DNA from 3 places in the Promicromonospora sp. NPDC050262 genome. Region 1 is predicted to be linked to each of the others. Evidence: predicted binding sites of a transcription regulator. Region 1 holds the regulator's gene; each other region holds the start of a gene.
What was found. The regulator LexA, encoded in region 1, represses DNA repair genes until DNA is damaged. The targets are predictions, from matches to a motif close to TCGAACANNTGTTCGA.

Region 2: a site for LexA is predicted at 1,812-1,827, ahead of AB0I29_RS01610 (DUF222 domain-containing protein). Genes of this name have one in related genera too.
Region 3: a site for LexA is predicted at 1,912-1,927, ahead of ruvA (Holliday junction branch migration protein RuvA). Genes of this name have one in related genera too.

Annotation. Positions count from the first base shown of each region.
Region 1 is NZ_JBFAKX010000012.1:40,749-50,653, reverse strand. Features, by position in the region: gene AB0I29_RS18290 (ATP-dependent DNA helicase) at 1-531, shown strand, start outside; gene AB0I29_RS18285 (L-lactate dehydrogenase) at 541-1,530, shown strand; gene lexA (transcriptional repressor LexA) at 1,607-2,356, opposite strand; gene AB0I29_RS18275 (hypothetical protein) at 2,614-3,108, shown strand; gene nrdR (transcriptional regulator NrdR) at 3,271-3,753, shown strand; gene AB0I29_RS18265 (DUF5302 domain-containing protein) at 3,881-4,108, shown strand; gene AB0I29_RS18260 (helix-turn-helix domain-containing protein) at 4,204-4,560, shown strand; gene AB0I29_RS18255 (hypothetical protein) at 5,188-5,637, shown strand; gene AB0I29_RS18250 (aldo/keto reductase) at 6,273-7,337, opposite strand; gene AB0I29_RS18245 (SDR family oxidoreductase) at 7,407-8,132, opposite strand; gene AB0I29_RS18240 (TetR/AcrR family transcriptional regulator) at 8,252-8,815, shown strand; gene AB0I29_RS18235 (maleylpyruvate isomerase family mycothiol-dependent enzyme) at 9,115-9,905, shown strand, end outside.
Region 2 is NZ_JBFAKX010000001.1:360,900-370,804, reverse strand. Features, by position in the region: gene AB0I29_RS01625 (DUF916 domain-containing protein) at 1-480, shown strand, start outside; gene AB0I29_RS01620 (BMP family ABC transporter substrate-binding protein) at 477-1,154, shown strand; gene AB0I29_RS01615 (DUF2200 domain-containing protein) at 1,194-1,562, shown strand; gene AB0I29_RS01610 (DUF222 domain-containing protein) at 1,921-3,612, shown strand; gene AB0I29_RS01605 (SDR family NAD(P)-dependent oxidoreductase) at 3,692-4,507, opposite strand; gene AB0I29_RS01600 (helix-turn-helix domain-containing protein) at 4,603-5,001, shown strand; gene AB0I29_RS01595 (hypothetical protein) at 5,447-7,078, opposite strand; gene AB0I29_RS01590 (carbohydrate ABC transporter permease) at 7,215-8,183, opposite strand; gene AB0I29_RS01585 (ABC transporter permease subunit) at 8,180-9,088, opposite strand; gene AB0I29_RS01580 (LacI family DNA-binding transcriptional regulator) at 9,651-9,905, shown strand, end outside.
Region 3 is NZ_JBFAKX010000001.1:40,783-50,687, forward strand. Features, by position in the region: gene yajC (preprotein translocase subunit YajC) at 1-29, opposite strand, end outside; gene ruvB (Holliday junction branch migration DNA helicase RuvB) at 169-1,248, opposite strand; gene ruvA (Holliday junction branch migration protein RuvA) at 1,241-1,867, opposite strand; gene ruvC (crossover junction endodeoxyribonuclease RuvC) at 1,970-2,536, opposite strand; gene AB0I29_RS00205 (YebC/PmpR family DNA-binding transcriptional regulator) at 2,598-3,359, opposite strand; gene pdxT (pyridoxal 5'-phosphate synthase glutaminase subunit PdxT) at 3,428-4,063, opposite strand; gene AB0I29_RS00215 (Abi family protein) at 4,172-5,080, opposite strand; gene AB0I29_RS00220 (NUDIX domain-containing protein) at 5,394-6,041, opposite strand; gene hrpB (ATP-dependent helicase HrpB) at 6,230-8,764, opposite strand; gene AB0I29_RS00230 (hypothetical protein) at 8,808-9,698, shown strand; gene AB0I29_RS00235 (hypothetical protein) at 9,695-9,905, shown strand, end outside.

The DNA.
Region 1 (9,905 bases):
ATCACGGCCGCCGGTGGCCGCACGCTCGGGCTGTTCTCGTCCCGGCGCGCGGCGAACGCGGCGGCGGAGGCGATGCGGGAGCGGCTGGACTTCCCGATCCTGGCGCAGGGCGACGACCAGCTTCCCACCCTCGTGCGGGAGTTCGCCGAGGACCCGGCCACGTGCCTGTTCGGCACGCTGTCCCTGTGGCAGGGCGTCGACGTGCCGGGGCCGTCCAACCAGCTCGTGCTGATCGACCGCATCCCGTTCCCGCGCCCGGACGACCCGGTCAAGGCGGCGCGCGCCCGCGCCGTCGAGCAGGCGGGCGGCAACGGGTTCATGGCGGTGTCCGCGCAGCACGCGGCGCTGCTGCTCGCGCAGGGCGCGGGCCGCCTGGTGCGCAGCATGGACGACCGAGGCGTGGTGGCGGTCCTCGACCCCCGGCTCGCGACGGCGCGGTACGCGTCGTTCCTCACCCGGTCGATGCCAGGGTTCTGGCCGACCACCGACCCGAAGCTGGTCCGCGCCGCGCTCGCCAGGCTCGACACATAGCCTGAGGGCATGGCAGCCCCCTCGGACGTCTCCGCAGCCCAGCCCGCCGGATCCCGCACCACCAAGATCGCCGTCGTGGGTGCGGGGGCCGTGGGATCGACGCTCGCCTTCGCGGCGCTGACCCGCGGCTCGGCCCGCACCATCGCCCTGCTCGACATCGACCGGCAGAAGGTCGACGCCGAGGTGCTGGACCTGCAGCACGGGCTGATGTTCACGTCCCAGGCGCACGTCATCGGCTCGGACGACCCGGCGGTGTGCGAGGGGGCCGACGTCGTGGTGGTCACGGCGGGCGCCAAGCAGAAGCCCGGCCAGAGCCGCGTCGACCTCGCCGAGGCGACGATCGGGCTGATGCGCACGATCCTGCCCGGCCTGGTCGAGGTGGCGCCGGACGCGACCTACCTGATGGTGACCAACCCCGTGGACGTGGTGACGTACGCGGCCCTCAAGATCTCGGGCCTGCCGCGCGAGCGGCTCTTCGGCAGCGGCACCGTGCTCGACTCGTCGCGGCTCCGCGTGGTGCTCGCGGAACGGTGCGGGGTGGCCGTCGGGAACGTGCACGCCTACATCGCCGGGGAGCACGGCGACTCGGAGATCGCGCTGTGGAGCTCCGCCTCGATCGGCGGCGTGCCGCTGCTCGACTGGGTGCCGGTCGGCGGCGCCGCGCCCCTGGACGCCGCGGTGCGCGCGGAGGTGCACCACGAGGTGGTCGACTCCGCCTACCGGATCATCGCGGGCAAGGGCGCCACCAACTACGCCGTGGGCCTGGCCGCGACCCGCATCATCGAGGCGGTGCTGAAGGACGAGCGCCGGATCATGCCTGTGTCCTCGCTGCTGGACGACTACCACGGCATCAGCGACGTGTGCCTGTCCGTGCCGTCCCTGGTGGACCGGCGGGGCGTCACGGACACCGTCCGGGTGCCGATGTCGGACGACGAGCTGGCCGGGCTGCGCGCGTCGGCGGAGAGCGTGCGGGCGGTACAGCGAAGGTTCGGGTTCTAGGTCCCGACCGACGGGAACGGGCTCGACCAGCGACTGCCGGTCGAGCCCGTTCCCGTCGGTCGAGCCTGTCGAGACCTCAGAGGCTGCGCAGCACCGCGACGACGCGGCCCAGGATCTGCGCCTCGTCACCCGGGATGGGCTCGTAGGCGGGGTTCTGCGGCAGCAGCAGCACGTGCCCGTCGGTCTGCTTGAACGTCTTGACCGTGGCCTCGCCGTCGATCATGGCGGCGACGATCTCGCCCTGCTCGGCCACGTTCTGGCGGCGCACGACGACCCAGTCCCCGTCGCAGATCGCGGCGTCGACCATGGAGTCGCCCGCGACCTTGAGAAGGAACAGCTCGCCGTCACCGACGAGCTGGCGGGGGAGCGGGAACACGTCCTCGACGACCTGCTCGGCGAGGATCGGGCCACCGGCCGCGATGCGGCCGACGAGCGGCACGTACGACGGCGGCGGCGTGCTCGCGTCGTCCGGAACCGAGCCGCCCCAGTGCACCTGGCCGCTACGCCGCGGCTCGGGCCAGTGGATCTCGCCGCGCGTCGGCTTCTCGACCTGCTCGGCCAGGGGCTCGACGAGCTCCATGGCGCGCGGCCGGTTCGGGTCGCGGCGCAGGAAGCCCTTCTTCTCCAGCATCTGGAGCTGGTGCTTGACGCTCGACGGGCTGGCCAGCCCGACGGCCTCGCCGATCTCGCGCATCGACGGCGGGTAGCCGCGTGTCTCGAACGACTGCCGAATCGTGTCCAGCACAAGGCGCTGCCGCTCGGTGAGGCGGTCCGCCGGCGAGATCGCGTGCACGTCGGCGACCGCCCCGTCGCCCGGCGCGTCCAACGTGGCGACGCCCGAGAGTGCCGTGTCGACGGCTCTCGTGTCGCTGGTCCCGTCCCGTCCCGTCATGCCCGTGCCCCTCCCGTTCCGACAAATGTTCTCCTGTGCGCTGCCCACTCTAGATCACAAATGTGCTCGGCTCAAACGAATGTTCGAGCGTGTCTCGACTTCTACGGTGTCCCGTGCTACACAATGGTACGAGCGTTCGACGAACGTGTGTATGACGGACAAGAGTTCGAGTCACCTTTCGAGGAGGGGCCATGGGGGACGTGATCCCGCTGCGGCAGTACACCCCGGCGTACGGACCGGCGTACGCGTCGGTGCCCGGGTCGAGCGCGGCGCGGGCGTATCAGCCGCGCCCGACGTACCCGCCGAGCCGGGCGTCCGCACCGCCCCGGCCCCGTCCGGCCGGCCACTCGTACCCGGTGCGCGGGCCGCGCACGTTCGCCGACCGGCTCGGGCTCGCGGGGCTGCGGCTCACGCGGCGCGGCCGGGTCGTGCTGGTGCTGCTGGTGATGCTCGTGGTCGCGCCGATGGCGACGTGGGGAGCGACCGCCGTCGCCAGCTCGCCGGGCGAGCCCACGGAGGTCCGGGTGCACGCGGTGCAGCCGGGGGAGACGCTCTGGGGCTTCGCCGAGCAGGTCGTGAGGCCCGGGGAGGACGTGCGGCAGGCGGTCGCGCGGCTGCAGGACCTCAACGAGATGACGTCGGGCACCGTGCGGGTCGGCGAGCTGCTGCTCCTCCCGAAGGAGTGACCGGAGGGCCCCGCGGAAGGGGCCGGACGGGCCGCAGAAGTGGACGGAGGCCACGATTCGCCGTCAAATGTTGCGGCGATGTTGCATGGGGGTGGTTTGCCCGCTTACGGTCGGGGCGCGACCGGATGTCTCCGGTCCGTGGCCGACCACGCAGGAGTGAGCATGCACTGCCCGTTCTGTCGCCACGCCGACTCGCGCGTGGTGGACTCACGGACCGCCGACGACGGCCTGTCGATCCGGCGCAGGCGGCAGTGCCCGAACTGCAACCGGCGGTTCACCACCGTCGAGACGGCCAGCCTGTCGGTGGTCAAGCGGTCCGGCGCCACCGAGCCGTTCAGCCGCGACAAGGTCGCCGCGGGCGTGCGCAAGGCGTGCCAGGGCCGACCCGTCAGCGACGACGACCTGGCGATCCTGGCCCAGCGGGTCGAGGAGACCCTGCGCAGCAACGGCAGCGCGGAGATTGACGCGTACGAGGTGGGCCTCGCGATCCTGGGCCCCCTGCGCGAGCTCGACGAGGTGGCGTACCTCCGGTTCGCGAGCGTCTACCAGTCGTTCGACTCGCTCGAGGACTTCGAGAGCGCCATCACCTCCCTGCGCGCGGAGCGCGCCGAGCGCGCGGCGGAGCGCGCCGCCGCGCAGGCGTAGCGGCCCGGACGGGCCGCTCGCAGGCGAGGGTACGAAAAGCGATTGGCACCCCGGCGCGCGGTGGGGCAGGCTGGGGCCGACGACGGACCCGATCGAGGGACCCCCGAAACAGGAGGAGGTGATCGGTGTGACGGACGAGAAGCCTGGTGCCGAGGAGGCAGTGGCTCAGGACGCTGAGGCGCCCAAGGCCGCGACCGCGCCGAGCGTGGACGCGAAGGCACGGTTCAAGGAAGCGCTGGACCGGAAGAACGCCGCACGCGGCCGTTCCGCCGCAGGCGACGTGAACACGGGCTCGGTGCACGGTTCGGAGACGACCGGCCCCGTGCAGAAGATGTTCCGCCGCAAGTCCGGCTGAGCCTGCTCGACCGAGGCCGCTGACCAGGTATCTGAGCTGGTCAGCGGCCTTTGCCGTTCTCGCGAGGCGCCTAGAGAAGGAAGAGGCGACCCGTGATGACACGGTTGATGACACAGTTCGAGTACCCAGGGGTGCCCGTCAATACCAGTCGACACGCGACGTTGGCGGTCCCGGTGGCACACCTCAGGTACATGACAGACCCGCTTAGCAAGCCCGGGGACCGCACGCCGATGTGGACTCTCGAGGAACTTTGCGCGTACCTGCGCACGACGCCAGCGACGGTCCATGCGTGGCGCAAGCACGGGCAGGGACCCCGCGCCGACAAGGTCGGGCGCCATCTGCTGTTCGCTGACGCGGACGTGCGCGCCTGGCTCAAGTCCCGTGTCGCGGGCACTGACGGCGATGACGACGGGGCTGCGCCGGAGCATCGCACCACCGGGTCGGGGTGGTGAGTCATGGGCGGGACCGAACTCAAGCCGGGCGAACACGGCTGTATCTCCGTCAAGCAGACCGGACCCAAGACGTGGCGGGCAAGAACTAGCTGAAGCTCCTGCTGGAGAGATTGTGCCCGTCTCTCGAAACGCATCCCATGAGGACAAGGCGCGTCTCGCAGTACAGGCCGCGGTCGTCAAGCTCCTCGCGGCTGGACGTGGCTCGGACGAACTCAAGCCGGATTCGAAAGTCGGACTCGCATGTCGCCAGTGGATCACCGAATTGCAGGTGCGTTCTGCGTGGCCACGGCCACCCTTGAGGACGCAGACGATCGATAAGTACGAGTATCAGCTCGCCCGATATGCAGTGTTTCGCGGCGTGGGCGACGGCCTCCGGGTCTCAGACCTGGCCGGACCTCGTCATAGTCTTCGGAAATGGAGAGTCGGGGGCCGACGGAGCTCGAGGAGCTGCCTGATGGGTCGCTACGTGGGCCGGACGATGTCGCTTACCGCCGCACACCTCAGCGCGTCAATCGCCGGCTCGGGAGAGAGTTGCTCGCCGCTGGCGCCATCGTGGTCACGGAGCATCGGCAAGGGAAAGCACAAGGCGCTCAACCATTGGCGTGTCTCGCCAAACCGGAGGTGGCGATGAACGAGCCGGACCCTTGCTCGCGGTATTCACACCCGGCCTGGGGCGTCGTCTACATTGCCGAGGCTCCAGGACCGCTACCGCTGGTCGAGGCACAGGAACCGTCGTGGTTCGCGGCATTGGGCGAGGAGACACAGGAGCAGCTGCGGGATCGGTGGTGGCGGGACCTTGTTTCCTGGCTCTCTCACGAAGGAGCCAATGTCGTTGTCGTGTCGCTCACAACGTTGGACTTTGAGACGGCCAGCGAGGCTGGCTACACGCGAATCGATAAGTGGCATTGGCGCGCGGCCTGGGAACCAAGCGCGGCTGAGGCCCTCTACCGGATGGATCCGGACTGGGCAGTCGTGAAGAGCGGAACCCGGCAGTTGCTTTCGATGTTCGAAACCTGGGACGGGGTCACGACAGAGCAAGACCTACGCGAGCCCTGGTTCGCCGTTCACGAGAACTAAGATTTCACGCGCCGGATGCTGCTTCGGCATCGGGGGCATTGTCCGGCAGCACCTCCATCATGTGCGTGTGACACTCAAGGACCTTTGGAAACTGTGATGCTCAGAGCCGTTGGCTGACACGGTTCGTGACACAGTTGCCCGGCTGGAGGGCCCTCTGACACGCGTCATGACACTGTTGCAGGACCCACGGATGCCTACGGTTGCCCAGCGTCTTGTCCCCGTGTCATGGTGGGGCACACAGTCCGGGAGCGGCGGAATATGACCGTTCTGGCCGCCCCTTATCGTCGGGCGGTGCGGATCGAAACGCGCCTCGCGAGCGGTCCCAGCGCCTTTGCGCGGTCCAGAAGATGTTGCGGCACCGAGAGGAACCGGTGCCCGAAGAAGAGCTCAGCGATCCGTCCCGGTCGGGAGCGGCGTCGACGGCTCCGGCAGGGCGATCGCGCGGAAGACGTTCTCCGGGTCGAAGCGGCGCACGGCCGCGAGCAGCCGCTCGGTGTTCGACGCCGTCGGCCTACGCGATCTGGGTCGCTTCGCCCGGCCCCAGCATGATGTGGGGGCCGCGGTTGCCGAACGCGGTCTCCGTCACGGCACGCGCCGGGCGCCACCCTGACGGCGGCGCCCAGCAGCGGCCTGCGTCAGCGGCGCCTCTCGATCGTGAGATCGCCCTGCACCTGGGCGCGGATGTGGTCGCTGGCCAGCATCGCGTGCGGGAAGCCGAGGTCGACGGCGCTCACGTCGTCGAGCTTCTCGAGCTGGGCAGTGCTGAGGTCGACGTCGAGCGCTTCGAGGTTCTCGGCGAGCTGCGCCGGCGTGCGGGCGCCGACAACTGGAGCGGTGACGCCCGGGCGCCCGAGCACCCAGGCCAGGCTGACCTGGGCGGGCGTCCGGCCGATCGCGGCGGCGATCTCCTTGACGGTGTCCACGATCGCGAGGCTGCGCTCGTTCACGCCGCCGAGCGCGACGTTGAACTGCTTCCGCGCGCTCCCGCCGTCGCCCGGCGAGGCCCCGGCCAGGTCCTGACGTGAGTACTTCCCCGTCAGCACCCCGCCGGCGAGAGGGGACCAGAGCACGCCACCGAGTCCCAGCTCCTGAGCCATCGGAAGCAGGTCTCGTTCGCCGGTGCGCTCGACGAGGTTGTACTCAAGCTGCATGGCGACCAGCGGGGTCCAGCCGCGGAGGTCCGCGATGGTCTGCAGGCGGGAGACCTGCCAGGCCGGCGTGTTCGAGATCGCGATGTAGCGGACCTTCCCCTGGCGGACCAGGTCGTCCAGTCCGCGCAGGATCTCCTCCACCGGTGTGCCAGGGTCCCAGACGTGCAGGTACAGCAGGTCGATGTAGTCCGTGCCGATCTGGCGGAGGCTCGTCTCGACCGATGTGAACAGGTTCTTGCGGCTCGCTTCGCCGGAGTTCGGATCTCTCGTGTCACGGAGCGTCGTGTACTTCGTCGCGATCACCAGGGCGTCACGCCTGCCGCGCGCGAACTCGCCGAGCAGCCTCTCGGAGGTGCCGTCGGTGTAGGTGACGGCGGTGTCGACGAAGTTGCCACCACGGTCCACGTACTCGTCGAACAGGTGGCGGGCCTCGTGCTCGTCGGCTCCCCAGCCCCAGTCGTTCCCGAAGGTGGCCGTCCCGAGAGCCAGGGGAGAGACCCGCAGGCCGGAGCGGCCCAGCTGACGGTAGGTGTCGAGTGTCAGTGGCATGTCATTCTCCTTCGATGGTGCCGACGCCGGCGCGTGTGGAGCTCGTCGGAGTGCCACGAGCGATGGTGTTCACGCGCCGAGCCCGTAGCCGCCGGCGACAGTGATGTCCTGTCCGGTGATGTACCGAGCACGGTCTGACGCGAGGAAGGCGACGGTCTCGGCTACGTCCCGGGGGGACCCGAACCGGCCGAGCGGGACGCGCTCGCGCATCGCCTCGCGGGCGTCGTCCGGCAGGCCGAGCTTCGAGAACAGGGGTGTGTCGATCGGGCCAGGGCTGACGGAGTTGACCGTGATCTGGCGAGGGGCCAGCTCGAGGGCGAGCGACGGAACCATGGCGAGCAGTGCGCCGCGGGTCGCCGCGCCGACCGACGCCCCCATGCTGCCGCGGCGTGCCCCGACGCCGACGGTGAGCACGACGGACCCGCCGTCGGCGATCTGTGGCAGGAGACCCTGGAGCGTGAAGTACGGGCCCTTGAGGTTCACGGCGACCTGGCGGTCGAACGACGCCTCGGTCACCTCGGGCAGGAGGGCGGGCTGAAAGGTTCCCGCGTTGAGGAACAGGAGGTCGAGTGCGCCGAGCCGCTCTGCGACCACCCCTCGGATCTCGTCGACTGCCGAGACATCGCCGGCGTCGGCGTGGATCACGGTGACGCCGCGGGGCAGCTCCTCCCGCGCACGGGCGAGCGAGGCCGGGTTCACTCCGGTCACGGCCACCCGATGGCCCAGGTCGTGAAGTACCAGGGCTGTGGCGCGCCCGATGCCGGACGTGCCACCAGTGATGAGTGCTGAGGGCATGACTCTCCTTCTGAAGCAAGCCTGATCGCTGTAAACGGGGGGTCCTCCGTTTAGGCTCACTGTACGCTAAGTGAGAGTGGCTCCCGTTTGGTGCCGCCGTCATGGGTGAGAGGGATCGCATGCAGGATCGATCGAGCGCGCTCCGGGCCGATGCGCGCCGCAACCGGGAGCGCATCATCGCGACCGCTACCGAGGTCTTTGCGACCGACGGGCCGATCTCCCTGGAGCAGGTCGCCAAGCGGGCCGGTGTCGGCAGTGCGACCCTGTACCGGCACTTCCCGACGCGTGAGGACCTTGTCGAAGAGGTTTACCGCGATCAGGTGCGCCCCCTGCGGGACGAGGCGAAGCGTCTCCAGGGCGAGCTGGACCCGGCGCGAGCCCTCTGCGACTGGATGATGTACTTCGCCGAGTGGGCCGCGGAGCGCCACGGTGTCTTCGAGACGCTCGTCGTGATGAGCGCCTCGGGCAGGTTCGGGACCGGGCCGGTCTGCGACGAGGTCCTGAGGATTCTCGCCATGCTCCTCGAGTCCGGCGCCGATGCCGGGGTGCTGCGCAGCGATGTCGAACCGCTCGATGTCAGTGCGCTGCTCGCCGGAGCGTTCTCGGTCGCCGGTGCGCCCACCCAGCGCGTCCAGCTCGGCCGTCTGCTCGCCCTCGTCGTCGACGGGCTGCGGCGACATTGAGGGACGCCGCGTGGGCGTGGCCACGTGCTTCACGGGGATGTCCGAGGGCTCCAGGAGCCATCGGGATCGCTCCATCCGCTGCCGGATGATCCATGTGTCGGGCTCGTGCGGCCGGTGCGTCAGCGGGCGTTCAGCGTGGCCTCAGATGGCCCGTGGGTTACTTCGTTCGTCCGACCGTCGCGCGCGCCCGCTGCCACCGGCGCAGCGTACGTTCGGTTCAGGCCGAATCTGGTGGTGGGAGTGCCCGGGCGCGGTCATTGTCGTGGGACTGCACGACGAACCCGTGGGAAGGAAGTCCAGTGTCCGAGCTGAACGCGGAGCACGCCCGGCGAGCGATCATCGAGCACACGCGACGCCTGGGGGAGTCCGCTGCCGCGGCCGGGCCCGTCGCCGTCGTGCCGACCACCCCGGAGTGGACGATCGCCGACCTGGTCGAGCACGTGGGCCAGACCCAGCACTGGACCGCGCAGATCATCGAGGACCGCGTCACCGACTTCGCGCAGCTGCCCACCGGGACAGCCGCCGCTCCCGCCGACCCCGGCCAGTGGGTGACGTGGCTGTCGGGATCGGCGGACCGGGTGGCGAACGCGTTCTCGGACGGCGCGCTGGACGTGCCGGTGCTCAACGCCGCGGGCGACGACCGGTCCGGAGCGCGGTTCTGGTTGTCCAACGTCCTCAACGAGACGGTCGTCCACGGCTTCGACGCGGCGAACGCGGCGGGACAGGCGGACGACATCGACGCCGACGTCGCGGCCGAGCTCGTCAGCCATCACCTCGCGATGCTCACCTCGCCCACGTGGGAGACGCAGCGGCCCGGGTCTGCCCACGCGATCCGGGGCACCGGGCAGACCCTGCAGTGGCTGGCCACCGACACCGCCGACGGCGCGGGTGCCTGGTTCGTGGAGCGGCGCCCCGACGGGGCGGCCTGGAGGGCCGGAACCGGGCGGGCCGACGTGACGGTGACCGGCACCGCGGGATCGCTGCTGCTCACCCTGACGCGGCGGATCCCGCTCACCGACGTCGAGACCACCGGCGTCAGGGTCGACGGCGACGCCGACCTCATCCGGCACTGGCTCGAGAACACCGCCCA
Region 2 (9,905 bases), on a different contig from region 1:
AACCAGCAGGTCGGCGTCGCCGGCCCGTTCGGCTGGCTCGGCGCGCAGGGCGCCGCCGACGACGTGCCCGAGCTCCTCCCGGGTGAGTCCTGGCCGGTGTCCGTGCCGGTCGACGGCGTGGCTCCGCTGTTCTGGCTCGGTGCCGACATCGTGCTCGTCGCCCAGCTGCCCGACGTCGCGGGCGCGACCCCCGGCGTCGCCCCCGTCGAGGCCCACGCGTCCGGGTGGGCCGTGCCGTGGCTGCCGCTCGTCGTCGTCGTGCTGCTGGTCGGAGCCGTCGTCGTGATGGTGCGCCGCCGCCGGACCCGCGGGCAGCGCGAGGACGCCCGCGTCCAGGCGGCCGTCGCGAAGGCGCTCGCGGAGCGCGCGGCGGCGGAGGGTGTTCCTGTGGAAGGCGCGGTGAAGGAGGCGGTCCGGGCCGAGGGGGCAACGGGCTCTGACAAGGCAGCCGCCGAGGAGTCCGAGGTGGTCGCGCCGTGAGGCGGCCGGCAGTGGGACTCACCGCGAGCCTGGCGGCGGTCGCCGTCGCGCTCACCCTCGCCGCGTGTGGCGCCGTCACGCCCGGCCCGACGTCGGACGGTGTCGCCAGCCCGGCGCCCCTGACCGGGTTCGCCGCGCGGTTCGTCGGGTCGAGCCACGAGCCGGCGCCGGAGGCGACGGTCCGCCCCACGCCGGGCACGTGGGACGACGTCGCCGTCCCCGCCGGGTACACGATCGTCGTCGTCGCCCGCGGCGACGACGCCGCGACCGCGACCCTGACGGACGCCGTCGAGCACTATGCCGCGGAGCACGGGGCGGACCTGACGGTCCTGCCGGCCCGGAGCGACGACGAGGTCGAGCGCCGCATCGACGAGGCCGTGGCGGCCGCGCCGGACCTCGTGGTCGGCGTCGGCGACGGGGTGGTGGACGTGTTCTCCCTGATCACCGCCCAGTACCTGGAGACCGACTTCCTGGTGGTCGGTGCGCAGCTTCCGGAGCCGACCCACAACGTGACCGCCGTCGTCTGGCCGGGGGCGGAGTTCCGCGGAACGGGGCTGGGGAACGACGACGCCCACCCTGCCGCCGTCACGGCGGGCCGTGCGCGCGAGGCGGTCGCCGCCGGGGCGGCGAGCGTGCTGCACGACCTGACGGGCATCGTCATCGAGCTCGGCTAGCTCCTTCGGGGTGTCGGTGGGCCCGGATACAGTCGGGAGATGGCACGAGACCGGATCTTCGCGATGAGCTTTGCCAGCATCTACCCGCTCTACGTGCAGAAGGTGGAGCGGAAGGGCCACACCACGGCCGAGCTGGACCAGGTGCTCTCCTGGCTCACGGGCTACGACGACGCCGGCCTCCGGCAGGCGATCGACAGCGGGGTCGACCTGGAGACCTTCTTCGCGCAGGCCCCCGCGATGAACCCGAACGTGTCCCTGATCAAGGGCGTCATCTGCGGGTACCGCGTCGAGGACATTGAGGACCCGCTGATGCAGCAGATCCGGTACATGGACAAGCTGGTCGACGAGCTGGCACGCGGCAAGAAGATGACCTCGATCCTGCGGGGGAGCGCGACGGCCGGCATCTGAGCCCGCACTCCACGGGCGCCGCTGCCGGGACGATGTCCGCGACGGCGCCGGGCCCGGGGCGGCTGTGTCGACGTGCACCTCGGTGAGGTCGTGCGCCTCTCCGGGAGCCTCCGTGCGTAGCGGGGCACGCTGCCGTAACGGCCGTGGCCGAGCCAGGTCCTCCTGTTCAAGGTCAGCCTGCCTTCCGCGTGGCGCGAAGCCTTCTCGCGCGCGAAGAGTTATCCACAGATTTCATGTGTGCCTCGCGATGCGTATGAATGTTCGAGACAATGGTGTCAGGCGAGCACAGGGGGTGGCACGGGTGGATTCGATGGGGGTGGCGTCCGGTGGTGTGTCCCCGGGTTCGTTGGAGGGTGTGTTGGATCGGATCGAGGCCGTGGTGGGTGAGCTGGCGGAGTTGGTCGCGCCGGGGGTCGCGGATGGTTGGGGTGCGCCGTCGGTCACCAGGCTGATGCAGGCTCATACCCGGGTGCGCCGGGTCGTGGGTCGTTTGGAGGGTGTGCGGTTGACGGTGTTGCCGCGGATCGAGGACGACGGGTCGTGGCGTAGTGGTGGGATGTCGCGCACGTTCCCGGCGTGGTTGCGGCTGCGGGAGGGTGTGTCGGCGTCCACCGCGCGGAAGGACGTGGCGATGGCGCGTCGGTTGGCGCGGGCGTTGCCGGTGACGCGTGAGGGTCTGGTCGCGGGCGTCCTGGGTGTGGATCATGCGCGGGTGATGAGCGAGGTCGCGCCCACGAGCCGGAGCCGTCAGGACGCGTTGGCGTGGTTGGTCGATGCCCGCACCGGGCAGACCACGACACCGGAGGCGTTCGTGGACACGGTCGCGGTGGATCTGCCTGACCCGGCTGATGATCCGGACGGGTCGGAGACCAGGGCCCGGATCACGAAGGTGCTCGAGGCCGCGATCGGTGAGGGGACCCTGGTGACGGGTGAGGGCCTGGTCCTGCGCGAGGCCGGGGTACTCAATGCGGATCAGTTTCGGGTGGTGGCGCGCCGGTTCGCGACGGTGACGGATCCGGATACCGATGACGTGGACGATGACAGGGCTGTCCGGGGTGAGTTCTTGGATGTGTCCAGGACCCTGGGCGGGTTCCATGTGGCGGGGTTCTTGACCGATGAGCACGGTCTGCTGTTGACCACGGCGTTGAACGCGGTGGTCGGTGCACCGGCCGCGGAGGACTCCAGGACTCCTGGTCAGCGCCGTGCGCAGGGCCTGGCCGACATTGCGCGTCTGGTGCTGGACACGAATCAGGCCTCGCCGGGTGCGTCGATCCGGCCGCACCTGAATGTCACGGTGTCCTGGTCGGAGCTGGTCACTCAGGTCACCCGCACGCGTGAGGGGTCGTGCCTGACCTGCGGACGGAGGGTCCCGGACCGGTCGGCGACCGGGGGTGCGTCGAACCCAGGTGCATCGAACCCAGGCGTGCCGAACCCAGGCGTGCCGAACCCAGGTGTGCCGAACTCAGGGGTGCCGAACTCGGGCGTGGGTGCTGGCATGGGGTTGTTGGGTTCCGGTGGTGCGGTGTTCACGGAGTCGGGTGGTCGGATCCCGCGAGGGTTGTTGCGCAGGTTGGCGTGTGACAGTGCGGTGACGCGGGTGGTGTTCGGTGCGGATGGTGGTGTGTTGGATGTGGGGCGGGCGCAGCGCACGGTGTCGGGGCAGATGCGGCGTGGGGTGATCGCGCGGGATGGGCATTGTGTGTTCCCGGGGTGTGATCAGCCGCCGTCGCGGTGCGAGGTGCATCATGCGGTGACGCACTGGGCGGATGGTGGCGCCACGTCGGTGGCCAATAGTGCGTTGTTGTGCTGGTTCCATCACCAGCTCGTCGATACCCGGGGCATCACGATGTCCTGGGCCGGCAAACCCCTCCACGCCAACACCGCGGGCGGTGTGCTGGTGGAGACGGGGTGGGTCTTCACCGATCCGCGTGGTCACCGCATCCGTGTGCCCGAACCGATCGACCCAGCACCCATCGACCCCGCACCTGCACCCGGCGAGGCTGTCGACCCCGACGACCCGTCCGCCATGCCACCCGCAACGGCGGCATGACCATGCCCTGGCTCTGCCTCTTCTCGCCTGTTCGACGGCTGTGCGAGGTGGGGACGAGCCAGGGCGACGGTGACGCCGGTCAGACCGCGTTCGGGGCGAGCGCGTTGAAGACGACCTCGCGTTCGGCGCCTGTTGCGATGCGCCAGACCGCATCAGCGAGGTCGTCGGGGTCGAGAACTGGGACGGGAGCCGAGCCGGGAGCCGGGTCCGACGTCAGGTCCGACGCGAGGTCGGGCGCCGGATCGAGCGTCGCTTCCGGTGCATCTGCTCCGCCGACGTCCGTCTGGCTCGCGGTCAGCATCCTGTGGATGTCGCCGCGTTCGATGAGCCCGCCGACCACGAGCGAGCCCACGTGGACGCCGTCGGGCGCGGCAGCCTCGGCGAGGGTCAGGGCGTAGGTGCGCAGCGCGGCCGAGGCCGGCGCGAACGGACCGAGGAACGGCAGCGGGACGACGGCGCTGAGCCCTGACACGTAGACGATCGCTCCGCTGCCGCGCTCCCGCATACCCGGCAGCACCAGCCCGGCGAGCTCGACGGCGGGGTCCACGACCTGGGCGGCTGCGGCGCGGACGTCGTCGGCGCTCGTGTCGAGGATGCCGATCGGGGCGGCCGCCGGGTTGTCGGCACCCGGCCCGTGGTAGACGACGTCGACGGGCCCGAGCTCCGCCGCGACCTCGTTGATCGCGCGTCGCAGGTCACCAGGCCGACGCACGTCCGCGGCGACGGCGACCGCGCGAGCCCCGGCCGAGCGGAGGTCGTCCAGGTAACCGGGGTGACGGTCGGCACTGCGGGAGACCAGACCGACCTGGTACCCCTCCTTGCCGAACCGCCGGGCCACCGACATGCCGAGGCCGGGTCCGGCGCCCAGGACCAGCAGCGTGGGGGAAGTGCTCACTCGTGTCTCCTCGTCGTCTCGCGGTCGTGACCGTTGGGTACGGTGACGTCATCGATCCTCACGGCACCGCGGACGTCTCGGAAGAAGGCACTTTCATGTCAGATGGGAACACCGATGTGCCCCACCCCGACGCCCACATGGTTGCCGCCGCCGTCGGCGGCCGCCTGCCGGGACGGGTCCCGACCGAGGAGTACGAGGCGTGCCCCGTCACGCACGTGGTGCGGATGCTGGGCGACAAGTGGACGCTGCTCGTGCTGATGCTGCTCGCCGAGCGCGCGCACCGGTTCAACGAGCTCCACCGGCGCGTCGACGGGATCAGCCAGCGGATGCTGACCCGTACCCTCCGGGCGCTCGAGGACGACGGGCTGGTCGCCCGGACCGTCTTCCCCACGGTTCCGCCCGGGGTCGAGTACGAGCTCACCGAACGGGGCCGCGAGCTGCTGGTCCCGCTGTCGGCCCTCGCGGACTGGGTCGTGCGGGACCGGGCAGCCTAGCGGGACCGGGCAGCCTAGCGGGACCGGGCAGCCTAGGCGGCCCGCCCGTTCGCGCCCACTCGCGCCAGCCTCTCCGCCCGTGCCGCCGCGCGCGCCGTCCGCCCCCTGCGGGCCGTTCGCGCGTCCGCGGGCCGTCCGCCCGACCGCGCGCCGTCGGCCTCACTGCGCGGCGCGCCCGCCCCACCGCGCGCCGTCCGCCTCACCGCGGGCGCGACCGCACCCGCCTCCCGGACCTCTTTGTCACGTCTTGAGCGGCGGAATTCCGCCGAGCGGTGCGTCGAATGCGCGGCGGCAGCGCCGTCGCCCGGACACCCCGCCGGCCGTCCCGCACAGGACTGAACCTCCCGTCCAGCCGCAAACCTGTTGAGTGCTGGGTATGTGCGGGATCAGGTAGCCCGATCCCGCACATGCCCAGCACTCAGCGGTGGACGAGGGCGGGTGCGGGTCAGCCCTGCCGCTCCGCCAGCGCCGTCTGGTACTCGTCGCGGATCGTGTCGCCGCCGCCCTTCGCCCACGCCGCGGCGGCGTCGGCCCAGGCGGTGACGGGCTTGCGTCCGGCGAGGATGTCGGACTCCACGGAGACGAGCTTCTCGCCGAGCTGGCCGCCCTTGCGGCTGGCCGTGTCGCTGAACAGACCCTGCACCGGGTTGGCGACGGCGGTCGGTACGACGGCGGCCTGGGCGTCGTGCTCGGCCTGCGCGACGTCGGGGTCGCCGGCCTGGAAGTTGACCCAGGGGCCCTCGACGACGTACTTGAGCCCGAGCTGGATCTCGGTGCGGCCCTTCTCGGTGAGCACCGGGTCCGTCCCGTCGAGCTCGTGGTGCACGCCCTCGACGCCGTAGGTCCGGAAGAGGTGCTCCTCCGAGCCGAACGGGGCGGCGAGGTAGTTGAGCACGTCGAGCAGCGCCTCCACGCGGCCGGCGGACTTCTTGCTGATCGACGTGATGTTCTGGACGGGCGCGCCGAGGTGGATGCCCGCCGTGCCGCCGCCCTCGGCGAGCGGGGGCGGTGCGACGGAGAGCCGGAAGTTCTCGTCGATCGGGTAGTTCGAGAAGTCGGGCCACGCGCTGAACGTGTCGTCGAGCATGCGGATGGTGCCGTTGACGAGCCACGTCTTACGCTGCGGCTGGGTGGCGGGGACGCCGTCCGGGTGCACGAACCCGTCCGCGACCAGGCGCCGCCCGAGCTCCAGGGCCTCCTGCTGACGCTCGTGCAGGTTGGCGCTGGTGAGCTTGCCGCCGTCCTCGGACCAGCCGTTCGGGATCTCGTACATCTGGCGCAGGTGCCCGAGCGGCACGCGCCCGAGCGCCCAGGTGTTGCCGCCCGAGAGCTCCTTGCACAGGTCGTAGAACTCCTCGGCCGACGTCACCTGCGGGTCGATGCCCTCGGCCTCGAACCAGTCCTGGCGCGCGTAGAACACACCGCTCTGCGCCGGGCCGCGGGGGACCGGCACGGCGAAGATCTTGCCGTTGTAGACGCAGGACTGCCAGCTCTCCGTGGGGATGTTCGCGAGGAACGGGTACTTCTTGACCGCGTCTCCCGAGAGGAACTCGGTCAGGTCGGTCGCCCGCTCCTCCAGCAGGCTCGGCAGGCCGGGGACGTCGCCGGGGAACATCTCGAAGATGTCCGGCAGCCGGTCGCCGGCCACCGTCGTCTGGAAGCGGTCGGAGAAGTCGCCGGCCGGCGTGAGTGCGATCGTCAGGGCGAACCCGAGCCGTTCGTGCAGCTCCTGCCAGTAGGCGTTGTTGTCGACCGACGGCGGCACCGGGGTGTTGGTCATCCCGAAGATGCCGACGTCCTCGCCGTCGCCGGGCTGGCCGCTGGTGACCTTCTGGGGGCTGGCGGGGTACTTCAGCATGGTGTCGGGCACGCCGTCGGCGCCCTTGATGTCCATCGGCACGCCGTCGTACGGGACGTACGTGGGCAGGGCGACGGTGGCGTTGCCGGTCAGGGCACCGCCACCGCGGCCCTCGTTGCTGCAGCCGGCGAGGCCGAGCACGGCGAACGCGCCGAGGCCCATGCCTCCCATCAGCAGGCTGCGGCGGCTGATGTTCGTCTCCGTGAGCAAACGGTTCATGACTACTCCTCATCGAGCGGGGGGAGAAAGCAGGGTTGAGCAGGGGAAAGCGGGGACAGTGGGGACAGCGGGGACAGCCGCAAGGGAAGAACGGGAAGGAGACCGGGCAGGCGCCCGACGACGCCGGCCGCGCGGGTCAGCCCTTGACCGCGCCCGTGAGCATCCCCTTGGCGAAGTGGCGCTGCAGGAAGGGGTAGACCAGCAGCACCGGCACGATGGAGACCACGAGGATCGCCATCTGCAGCGACGTCTGGGGCGGCAGGGACGCGGCGTCGATGCCCAGGTCCTGGGAGCCGAGCTGGGCGCCGTCGACCACGTAGGTGCGCAGCACGAGCTGCAGTGGCCACTTGCTCGCGTCCGACATGTAGAGCAGCGCGTTGAAGAACGCGTTCCAGTAGCCGACGCCGTAGAACAGGCCGACGACGGCGAGCACCGGCTTGGACAGCGGCAGCCCGATGCGCCAGAAGAGCTGCCACTCGGTGGCGCCGTCGATGCGCGCGGCGTCGATCACCTCGTTCGGGAGCTGCACGAAGAACGCGCGCACGACCACCACGTTGAAGGCCGAGACCGACGTCGGGATGATCAGCGCCCACAGCGTGTCCAGCAGGCCGAGCCGCTGGACCACGAGATAGCTCGGGATGATCCCGGGGTTGAAGAGCAGGCTGATCAGCACCACGAGCAGCATCGCCCGGACGCCGAACGCACCCTTGCGGCTCAGGGCCCAGCCGAGCGTCGTCGTCAGCGCGAGGCTCAGCGTGGTGCCGATGCCCGTGACGAGGATGCTGATCCACAGCGCCTGCGTGACGACGCCGCCGGCGAAGATCATCCGGTAGGCGCTCAGGTCGATCCCGGTGGGCAGGAGCACGAAGCCACCCGCCTCGGTGACCTGCTCCGGCGTGGCCAGGCTCGTGGAGATGATGCCGACGAACGGCAGGATCACCAGCGCGCAGGCGATCGTCAGGACGATGCCCTTGACGGTGCGTTCCATGGGGCCGGGCATCGCCACGCCGTCGATCACGGGGCGCGTGCGGCCGCGGGGCCGGTCGTCGTTCATGGTGGGGCCCGCCGTGGTCGGGGCAGGTCCTGCGGTGGTGGTCGTGCTCATGCTCGGTACACCCCTTCCTCGCCGAAGGCGTGGGCGGTCTTGTTGGCGACGAGGACCAGGACCAGCCCGATCGCTCCCTTCACGAGGCCGACGGCGGCCGCGACGCCCCAGAACCCGCCCAGGACGCCCTGGTTGTAGACATAGGTGTCCAGCACGTCCGACACGCCGAGCCCGACCGCCTGCTGCTGAAGGATCAGCTGCTCGAACCCGACGCTCAGGGAGTCGCCGAGCTTGAGGATGAGCAGCATGATGATGATCGGCCGCATCCCGGGCAGGGTGATGTGCCAGGTCTGGCGCCAGCGCGACGCGCCGTCGACGGCCGAGGCCTCGTACAGCGACTTGTCGATCCCGGCCAGCACGGCGAGGAACAGGATGGTGGCCCACCCGGTGTCCTTCCAGATCACCTGCGACGTGATGAGCGCGTAGAAGGCGTCGGAGTTGCCGATGATGTCGATGGGCTGCCAGCCGTGCGACCGGAGGAAGTTGTTGATCAGCCCGGCCCCGCCGAGGATCTGCTGGAACACCGCGACGACGATCACCCACGACAGGAAGTGGGGCAGGTACAGGATCGACTGCACCCACTGGCGCACGCGGTTGGACACCAGGCTGTGCAGCAGCAGGGCCAGGACGATCGGCGCGGGGAAGACGAAGACCGTCTGCAGCAGCGTGATGACCAGGGTGTTGCGGAGCGCGGCCAGGAACTCGGGGTCGCCGGAGAACAGGATCTGGAAGTTCTCGAACCCGACCCAGAGGCTGCGCTCGATGCCGAGGTACGGCTGGTAGTCCTGGAAGGCGATGACGTTGCCGCCGAGGGCCAGGTACTGGAAGACGACGATGACCGCCATCCCGGGCAGCGCCAGCAGCAGCACGGCCCGGTCGCGCGCCAGCCGCCGCCACCAGGGCATGGGCCGGCGGATCGGCGGTGATCCGTCGCCGCCTTCCGGCGCGCGACGACGGGAACCGGCGCGTCCCGCGCGGGTCTCGTCGACCGCGGTCATCCCGCGATCCCCGGCACGTCACGGACGTGCGGCGCGTTCTCAGGCATGGTGTCGCTCCTCGGTGAACGGACTGATGGTGAACTTGATGGCCCGGGGCCTCTCCCCGGGCTCGGACGACCCGCCATGCGGGTCCGGGCGCTGCCGGCTCATTCGTCGTTGGGTGGTACATCGTTGTTCCAAGGGCGATCTGCCACGACCTGCTCCATCGCCAGCTCCATTGCCACGGGGCTGCACCATTGCAGAGTGATCGATCACCGCTTGCGGGTTAGGCTAGGAGGTGATCGATCACTTCGCAAGGGCCTCTCACGCGACGGTGATCTGCGGGGGCGTGCCAGAATGCTCGCGTGCCACACGGACGCGGGCGCTGACCAGCGGTGATGACCGGCGCTGACCAGCGTTGACAACCAACGGTGATGACCAGCGGTGACCAGCCGTGATGACCAGCCGTGACGACCAGCGAGGACGGGGCATGGCGAACGAGAGCTCGAGCGACACGTCGACGGACACTGCGACCGACCGGCGGCGCGCCACGATCTGGGAGGTCGCGAAGGCCGCCGGGGTCTCCCACCAGACCGTCTCCCGCTACCTGCGCAACGACGCCAAGATGCGGCCCGAGACCGTGGCCCGCGTGCGCCAGGCCGTCGAGGAGCTCGACTACCGCCCCAACCTGACCGCCCGGTCCATGCGCACCCGGCGCAGCGGCCGGGTGGCCGTGCTGCTCCCG
Region 3 (9,905 bases), on a different contig from region 1:
ACGAGGAGGATCGCGACGAGAATGAGCATTTCCACGGTGAGGTCCCTGTTCGATTGCTGTGTCGGATGTGCTGCGCACGTTCGTGGCGCACGACGAGGATCCCAACCAGTGTAGTGCTCGGGCGTGGATCCCCGGGCTGCCCGCGGTGGGGGCGCCACAACGACAACGTCAGGGGTCGAGCAAAGTTCCCGGGCCGGTGCTGCCGGTCGTGGCGCCGGCCGCCTGCGCGGGCGGCGTGAGGCCCAGGTGCTCCCAGGCCGCGAGGGTCGCGACACGGCCGCGCGGGGTGCGCCCGACCAGCCCCTCGCGGACGAGGTAGGGCTCGGCGACGGTCTCGACGGTCTCGGCCTCCTCCCCCACGGTCATGGCGAGCGTGGACAGGCCGACGGGCCCGCCGCCGAACCGGGTGCACAGGGCGGTGAGCACCGCGCGGTCGAGGCGGTCGAGGCCGATGAGGTCGACCTCGTAGACCTCCAGTGCCGCCCGCGCGGCGTTCAGGTCGAGGCGGCCGTCGCCGCGCACCTGCGCCCAGTCGCGGACGCGGCGCAGCAGCCGGTTCGCGATGCGGGGGGTGCCGCGGGAGCGGCCGGCGATCTCGTGCGCGGCGGCGTGGTCGAGGTGCACGCCGAGCAGTCCGGCGGAGCGCAGGATGACCCGCTCCAGCTCCTGGGGCGTGTAGTAGTCCATGTGCCCGGTGAACCCGAAGCGGTCACGCAGCGGGGCGGGCAGCAGGCCGGAGCGGGTGGTGGCGCCGACCACGGTGAACCGGGGCAGCGCGAGCGGGATGGCGGACGCACCGGCACCCTTGCCAACCACGACGTCGACCCGGAAGTCCTCCATGGCGACGTACAGCAGCTCCTCGGCGGGGCGGGCCAGGCGGTGGATCTCGTCGATGAACAGCACGTCGCCCTCCTCCAGGGAGGACAGGACGGCGGCGAGGTCGCCCGCGTGCTGGATGGCGGGTCCGCTGGTCAGGCGCAGGTGCGACTCGAGCTCGCCGGCGATGATCATGGCCAGCGTGGTCTTGCCGAGCCCGGGCGGGCCGGACAGGAGCACGTGGTCGGGCGGGTTGCCGCGCGCGATCGCGGCCTGCAGCACCAGGGAGAGCTGGTCGCGCACGACGCGCTGGCCCACGAAGTCGTCGAGCCGCTTGGGGCGCAGCGCGGCCTCGGCGGCGCGCTCGATCTCGTCGGCGCTCGGGGCGACGATCCGGCCGCCGCCCTCCGTCTCGGTCGAGACCTCAGCCACGGTGGCCTCCCAGCACGCGCAGGGCCGCGCGCAGCGTCGAGGCGACCTCGTCGGCCGCCACGGAGTCGGCGCCCGCCTCGGCGAGCACCTTCGCCACGGCGTCGTCGGCCTGCTTGGCGGGCCAGCCCAGGCCCGCGAGGGCCTCCACGACCCGCTCGGAGTGGTCGGTGGCGCCCGCGGCGGCGCTGGGCGCGGCCTCGGCCGGCGCGAGGCCGGACGGCGGCCCCAGCCGGTCGCCGAGCTCCAGGACGATGCGCTGGGCGCCCTTGCGTCCGATGCCCGGCACGCGGGTCAGCGCGGCGAGGTCCTCGCCGGCGACGGCGCGGCGCAGGGCGTCCGGGGTGTGCACCGCGAGCATCGCGAGCGCCAGGCGCGGCCCGACGCCGGAGACGGTCTGCACCACCTCGAACACGTCCCGCTCGTCCGGGTCGCCGAACCCGTAGAGCGTCATCGAGTCCTCGCGGACCACCATGCTCGTGGCGACACCGGCGGTCTCGCCGACGCGCAGCCCGGCCAGGGTGGCGGGGGTGGCGTGCACCAGGTAGCCGACGCCGCCGACGTCGACCACCGCGCGGTCCAGACCCACGTGGGCCACGGTCCCCGTCAGCGAGGCGATCACGGGCTCCCCCTCCTTGCCTGCTGGTCCGGCTCGCCGAACCAGTATCGAACGTCAGTGCGAGGAGCCTAACAAGCGGAGGGAGGTCTCCGGGGAGGCACGCCGTCAGCGGCGGGGGCGCTGCTTGGCGGCCTGCTCGGCCGCGGCCCAGGCGCGCTGCGCGGGCGTGAGCTCGTGCCGGTCGCCGCCCTGCAGGGCCCCGGCGGGGCGCCACAGGTGGCAGACGGCGAGCGCGAGCGCGTCGGCGGCGTCGGCGGGCCGCGGCGCCTCGTCGAGGTCGAGGATCCGGGTGATCATCGTCGTCACCTGCGCCTTGTCGGCGCGCCCCGAACCGGTCACGGCTGCCTTGACCTCCGACGGGGTGTGCAGCGCGACGGGCACGCCACGGCGGGCCGCGGCCACCATGGCCAGGCCCGCCGCCTGGGCAGTCCCCATCACCGTGCCGACGTTGTGCTGCGCGAAGACGCGCTCGACCGCCACCACGTCCGGGACGTGCTCGTCGAGCCAGCGCTCCAGGCCCTCCGCGATCCGCAGCAGGCGCAGGTCCGTGGACAGGTCCACGTCCGAGCGGATCACGCCGACGGCCACCATCCGGGCCCGCCGCCCGGGCAGGGAGTCGACGACGCCGACGCCGCACCTGGTCAGACCGGGATCAACACCGAGAACGCGCACGGAGAAACCCTCTCACGTGCGGGTTCCTTCCCTGCGCGGACACGGCCGGGGGGGGTGAGTGCTACTCCTCCTCGTCGAGCGCCGCCATGACCTCGTCGCTCGCGTCGAAGTTGGCGTAGACGTTCTGCACGTCGTCGCTGTCCTCGAGCGCGTCGATGAGGCGCATGATCTTGCGGGCGCCCTCGACGTCCACCTCGACCTGCATGGACGGGTGGAAGATCACGTCGGCCGAGTCGTACTCGATGCCGGCCTCCTGGATGGCCGTGCGCACGGGCACCAGGTCGGTCGCCTCGGTGAGGACCTCGATGACCTCGCCCTGGTCGGTGACGTCCTCGGCGCCGGCGTCGAGCGCGGCGAGCATGACCTCGTCCTCGCCCACCCCGTCGGCCTTCGGCACCACGATCAGGCCCTTGCGGGAGAACAGGTACGACACCGATCCCGGGTCGGCGAGGTTGCCGCCGTTGCGGGAGAACGCCAGACGGACCTCGGAGGCCGCCCGGTTCTTGTTGTCGGTGAGGCACTCGACCAGGACGGCGATGCCGTTGGTGCCGTAGCCCTCGTACATGATCGTCTGGTAGTCGACGGCGTCGGCGCCCTCGCCGGAACCGCGCTTCAGCGCACGGTCGATGTTGTCGTTCGGGACCGACGACTTCTTCGCCTTCTGGACCGCGTCGAACAGCGTCGGGTTACCGGCGAGGTCGCCGCCGCCCGTCCGCGCCGCGACCTCGATGTTCTTGATCAGCTTCGCGAAGAGCTTGCCGCGCTTGGCGTCGATCGCGGCCTTCTTGTGCTTGGTCGTGGCCCACTTGGAGTGACCTGACATGCCTCTACCTGACTCCTTGCATTTCGATGGCTCTTATCAATGGCTGACGAACGGCGAGGGGAACCCGCTCAGCCGCCCGCGACCATGCTGACGAACAGCCCGTGCACGCGCGCGTCCCCCGTGATCTCGGGGTGGAAGGCGGTGGCGAGCAGCGACCCCTGCCGTGCTGCGACAATCCTACCGGCGGCCGCCACAGGACGGCCTTGCGTATCCACAGCCGGGATGCGGGACAGCACCTCGACCTCGGGCCCGGCCTCCTCGATCCAGGGGGCGCGGATGAACGCGGTACGCACCGGGCCGCCGTCGCCGACGTCGGAGATCCCCGCGAAGTCGAGGTCGGTCTCGAACGAGTCGACCTGCCGCCCGAACGCGTTGCGCCGGACGACGACGTCCATGCCGCCGACGGTCTGCTGGTCGGCGGTCCCGTCCAGGATCCGGTCGGCGAGCAGGATCATCCCCGCGCACGAGCCGTACACCGGCAGACCCTCCTTGATGCGAGCCTGCAGCAGGTCGCGGAGCTCGAAGATGCGCAGCAGCTTGTCGATCGTCGTCGACTCGCCGCCGGGCAGCACGAGCCCGTCGACCGCCGCCAGCTCCCCCGGCCGACGCACGGTCACGCCGTGCGCCCCCGCGGACTCGAGGGCGGCCAGGTGCTCGCGGACGTCACCCTGCAGGGCCAGGACGCCGATGGTCGGGTTGCTCACAACCGTCCATCTTACGGCGGTGGCCGACCGACCTGGGACGTCACCGGCTGTGCCCCCGCAGGGGAAACAGCGGCAGACGAGCGGCCCATGACCTGTTGGCCCGCTGCTCTACGACATCAGATCAGCCCACTCGGCCGGGAATCCCATGTCGGCGAGACTGACCACCCCGTCCGCAGGGAAGTCGGAGAGCAGGCGCACCAGCTCGGCCTTCCAGTCGCCGTCCATCGAGACCTTCTCCATCAGGAAGCACAGCACCATCAGCGCCGGGTAGAACCGGGCACGATCGCGGTGCTCAAGCCCGGCGAGATGCTTGAGCCCCTTGATCCCCTGCAGCGCCGACACACGCACGGTGTCCGTGAAGTGCCGGTTCCAGAGCCGCGCGTGGTGCGCGCACGTGTTCCGGGCGATGTTCAAGGTTCTGAGCCAGTTGGCGAGGACCGCCCCGTCGCCGGCGCCCGTCCGGTCGACGACGTCGAGCCGGCGGGCGATCTCGTCACGGTCGCGCCGCTTGAGCCGCTGGAAGAGCACCGAGAGCGCGCCGAAGTCCACGACCTCCAGAGCTGCCCAGATCGGCAGGTCGCCTCCGTACTTCCGGCCGTAGTGCGCCACGTACTCCTCGGACGACCGGGCTTGGTGTGCGCGAAGCTTGTGCACCCAGCTCGCGTGCCGCGACGGCCGGCCCTGACCGGACGTGGAGAAGCGCGTCTCGAGGTGCCCGGGATCGAGGTGTGCGAACGGTCCGCGACGGCCCAGGACATCGGTCACCTTCACCCGGATCGCCACCTCGATCCGCTCGATGGCGTCCATCGTCAGAAGCTTGAGCCGACGATCGAACTCGTACACCCGCAGCACCTGGTTCAGGTCCGTGCCCGGGCCTACGTCGGCAGTGCGCACAGGGCGGCCGTGGAGGGACGAAGCGGCCTGGTCGATGACACGGTAGGGATACCAGTAGCCGCTGAGGCGGTGATAGCCGATCTGGCCCAGCGCGAACACGCAGGACGCGTCGTCGAGCCGCATGCCGCGTCGTCTCAGCAGGGCTTCCTGCTGCAGGATCGACAGGTGCGGCTTCAGGTACCGGGACATGGCGCTTCCTCGAGATTGCGGCCGGTTGAGGCTTGGGCAGTCGCAGGGACGTCGAAGGTCCCGCTCACTGGCTTCTCGAGGATAGGAGTGCTTCCGCAAATCCTCTAGGCGAAAGCGTGATGGCCGAGGACGGAGACACATGAAGACCGGCCCGTGATCGCTGGGCGATCAGAGGGACCGGTCGTGTTACTTCAATTCTACGGGGAGCTCCGGCGTGACGCAACGGACGCACCGCGGCTCGGCGGGCTCAGTCGTCGTGCTGCTCACCCAGGTGGCGGACCTCGCCGTCCCAGCCGGCCACCAGGTGGTCGATGACCTCCGGCAGCTCCGGCGGGAACACCTCCAGCGGCTGCGCCCGCAGCTCCGCCGCCGTCAGCCAGGCCATCTCGTCGAGCAGCTCGCGCTCGGCGTCGGTCCAGCCGTCGGCGGTGACCTCGATGGCGTCCGGGATGCGGGCGAGGTAGAAGACCTCGTACTGCCGGCACGTCTCGGCGAAGAAGTCGAAGATGCCCGTCCGCGTGAGCACGGGCCCCACCAGTGCTCCGTCAGGGAGGTCGATGCCCACCTCCTCGCGGGTCTCGCGCTGTGCAGCCTGGACCGGCGTCTCCCCCGCGTCGATGCCGCCGCCCACCGTGAACCACCAGGACCGTTCCGGCTGGTTGACGTCGTGCCCGCGCATGACGAGCACCTGGCCGGTGTCGTCCATGAGCAGGACGCGCGCCGCCGAGCGCTCGCGGACGCCGTCCGGCCCAGGCACCCAGTCGTCCCCGAGGGACGTGGTGCCGGGCCCGACGGCCGACGGCGCGACGGCCGTCGGCGCGACTACTGACGGCCCAGGCGCTGACGGCGCGGCAGGCCGGTGCTGGTCGGAGGTCTCCGGCGGGTGACCCGTCATGCGGTGTGCTCCTCGTGCTGAGCGTCTGAGTGCTGGCGATTCGGGGGGCCGGACGTCCCCTGCGGACGGTCCGGTGCCCACAACGTACCGTCCGCGACCCGCCCGGCGTCCGCCCTGCCACGCTCGTCGGCCCGGCGCCGTCACGGCAGGCTGCCCGCGGGTGCCGCCGCGCGGCGCAGAGGAGGTACTCACCGGCGCGGCTTCACCCGCCCGGTCGGCGCCGCGGTCAGCGGGTCCTCCGGCCACGGATGCCGTGGGTACCGGGCACGGAGGTCGGCCCGGACCTGGGGGTAGCCCTGCTTCCAGAAGGAGGCGAGGTCGCTCGTGATCGCAGCCGGGCGTCCCGCGGGCGACAGCAGGTGCAGGACGACCGGGACGCGGCCGTCCGCGACGGCCGGAGTGGCGGTCCAGCCGAACACCTCCTGCAGCTTCACCGCGAGGACCGGCGGCTCGACGCCGTCGTACGCGAGCCGGACCTGCGAGCCCGACGGGACCCGGAGCCGTTCCGGTGCGAGCTCGTCGAACCGGGCCGCCGCGGGCCAGGGCAGCAGTCGCCGGAGCGCCGACGCGACGTCGATGCGGTCGAGATCGCGCGACCCGCGCACCGCGGCGAGCTCGGTGCCCAGCCATCCGTCGAGACCGGCCAGCAGCGCGTCGTCGTCGACCGCGGGCCACGGGGCGCCGAGGTGGGCGTGGCAGAACGCCAGCCGCTCGCGCAGGGCGAGCGCGGCCTCCGACCAGCGCAGCACGGACAGGCCGCTGCGCCGGATGCCGTCGCGGACCGCCACCTGGACCAGCAGCGGGTCGGGCTTCGCCAGCGGGACGTCGCCCAGCACGATCGCGCCGAGCGTCTCGACGCGTCGCGTCACGATCCGGCCGTCGTCCCAGCGGATCTGGTCGGTGGTCGAGACGAGGTGGCCCGCGACGTCGCGGGCGGTCTGCTCATCGATCGGCACCGCGGACCGGATCCTCGCGTCGGCGCGACCGGGCGCCCGGTCGGCGACCGCGATCGCCAGCCAGGTCGTGGACCGCAGCGGCGACTGCGGGTCCAGTGCGGCACCCGTACCACCTGACATCTGGTAAGTCGCCGAGCCGGATCCCCGGACCCGCGCGATCCGCTCCGGGTACGCCAGCCCCACCACGATCCCCATCGCGAGATCGTCCGGTACCCCGCGCGTCGCCGGGCCGGCCGCACCGCCGCCGGTCGTCGCACCGCCGCCGGTCGCCGTGCCCCGGCCGAGGCGCTTCGCCTCCTCCCGCCAGCGGGCCGTGGCTCCCCGGTCCTCGCCACGGCGCAGGGCTCGCCAACGGGCCGGCAGGTCGTCGCCGAGGCCGCGTCCGGAGTCGTCCGAGAGCAGCGCGACGACCTCGCGTGCCCGGTCGGCGCCGACCCGCGGCGTCCCGTCGAGCAACGCACGAGCCAGGCGAGGGTGCGCGCCGATCGCCGCCATCCGCCGGCCCCGATCGGTGATCCGGCCGTCGTCGTCCACGGCGCCGACACGGCGCAGCAGCTCGGTGGCCGCGGTCATCGCCGGCGTGGGCGGCGCGTCGAGCAGGGTCAGACCGGCGCCGCCGGGTGCGCCCCACGCGGCGAGGTCCAGGGCGAAGGAGGCCAGGTCGGCGATCGCGATCTCCGGCGCCGGATGGTCGTCGAGCCGCGCGTGGTCGGTGGCGGACCAGCACCGGTAGACCCGCCCGGGCGCCTCGCGCCCGGCGCGGCCCGCCCGCTGGTCGGCCGACGACCGCGAGACCCGGCAGGTGACCAGCGCACCGAGGCCACGGGACTGGTCGGTCCGCGGCTCCCGGGCCAGACCCGAGTCGACCACGACCCTGACCCCGGGCACGGTCAGCGAGCTCTCCGCGACCGACGTCGTGACCACGATCCGGCGCGTGGCGGACGGCGCCAGCGCGCGGTCCTGCTCGGCCCGGGACTGGCGGCCGAACAACGGCAGCACGTTCTCGCCGGCCAGCCGGCGCGTCACGCCGTTGATCTCGGCCTCCCCCGGGACGAACACGAGCACGTCGCCCTCGTTCTCGGTCAGCGCGCGCCGGACGACGGCCGCGACGTGGTCCAGCAGGCGCGGGTCGACCCGTCCACCGGGCAGCAGCGGCGCGGGGACCGGCGGCGGGCTCCACTCGACCGCCACGTCGAACAGCGCGGCGGACGCGGTGACCACCGGCGCCGGGTCGTCCGTGCCCAGCGCGCGGCTCAGCCGGACCGTGTCCGCCGTGGCCGAGGTCGCGACGATCGCCAGGTCCTCCCGAAGGTTGGCCCGGACGTCGACGCAGAGCGCGAGCAGCAGGTCGGCGTCGAGGTGCCGCTCGTGGCACTCGTCGATCACGATCGCGGCGACCCCCGGTAGCTCCGGGTCCCGCTGCAGACGCCGCACGAGGAGCCCCGTCGTCACGACCTCGACCCGCAGTCCGTCGCCGCCGCTGCGCTCACCGCGCATCGCGTAGCCGATCCGCCGCCCGAGCGGTTCGCCGACGAGCGTCGCCAGCCGGGCCGCCGCCGCGCGGGTCGCCATCCTGCGTGGCTCGGCGACGACGACCGTGCCCCCGAGCGCGTCGGCCAGCGCGAGCGGCAGCAGCGAGGTCTTCCCCGATCCGGGCGGCGCGACCAGCACCGCGGTTCCGCGCGACCGCACGGCGTCGACCGTCGCGGGCAGGACCGCCCGGACGGGCAGGTCCGCCCCCGGCGTCGACAGATCAGGCAGCAGCACGCCCCGACCGTAACCGACGGACCGCCTGCAACAATGCGTTCTCGTGAACCATCGGCTGGACCTCGGGTCCCGGAAGTTCTGGCGGCTGGTCGGCAGGCCCGTCGACCTCGCCGGCGAACACTCCTGGCTGCGCGCCCCGGTGAGTCGTTCCTCCACCGTCGGGGACGGCTGGCTCGCCGCCGAGGCCGCGCACCACGGCGGCACGGTCGACGACGACGTGACCACCGATCCTTCGACCGGCCCGGCATCCCGTCCCGCACCCGGCCTGCTCCCGGCGATGACGGTGCTCGACGGTCCCGGGTTCGACGCCTCCCGGCTGGATCCACGGATCCGCGACTTCTACGAGCACACCGCCGCCTGGCACATGGACGTGTGGAGCGGATGGTCACCGCTCTTCTGGCCGGCCGGCGAGCTGATCGCGCGGCTGTTCGCCCGCCGGATCGAGCAGCTCTCCCTCCCGATGCGCCCGCTCGACGTCGCGCACGGGATGGACAGCCGGGTCCGCGTGATCCGCGACCGGGACGGCGCGCAGGTGGGCGCCGCGTGGCTGCGGACGCTCCGGCCGTCGGGCCGCTACGTGTTCAGCGGCTGCTACTCGGCACGTCGGCTCCCCGGCAGCGCGCAGCCGAGCGTCCACGTCGCGTTCCCGCTCGAGTCCGGCAACGTCCAGGTGTTCCTGCGCCCGGCCGTCAGCGCCGAGGGCGGGCTCGTCCTGGAGTCGCCCCCGGGACGCTTCGGACAGGACGGCGCGTACGTCGTCGTGCACGACGGCGGACGGGACTTCGCCGCGCGCGTCCCGCTGCACGAGACCTTCCGCCTGTACACCGACCCGTACGGTGTGCTCCGCACCGACCACGAGCTGCGGATGTGGAGCACCTGGATGATGCGCCTGCACTACAAGATGGACCGCGAGAAGACGGGGCGCGCCCGATGATGCACACCTTCCACCTCGCCGAGCTGCCGGCCGCCGTGACGGCACGCGCGCTGCTGCGAGCGCCGTCGGGCACCACCACGCCCGGGCTGGACCACGCCGAGTGCCTCGCCCTCATGCGCCTGGGGGCGCCCACCGTCTCCCCGGACCGGCTGCAGCTGCGGCGGATCGCGGTCTTCGCGCAGTGGCGCGACGAGGACGCCCTGGACC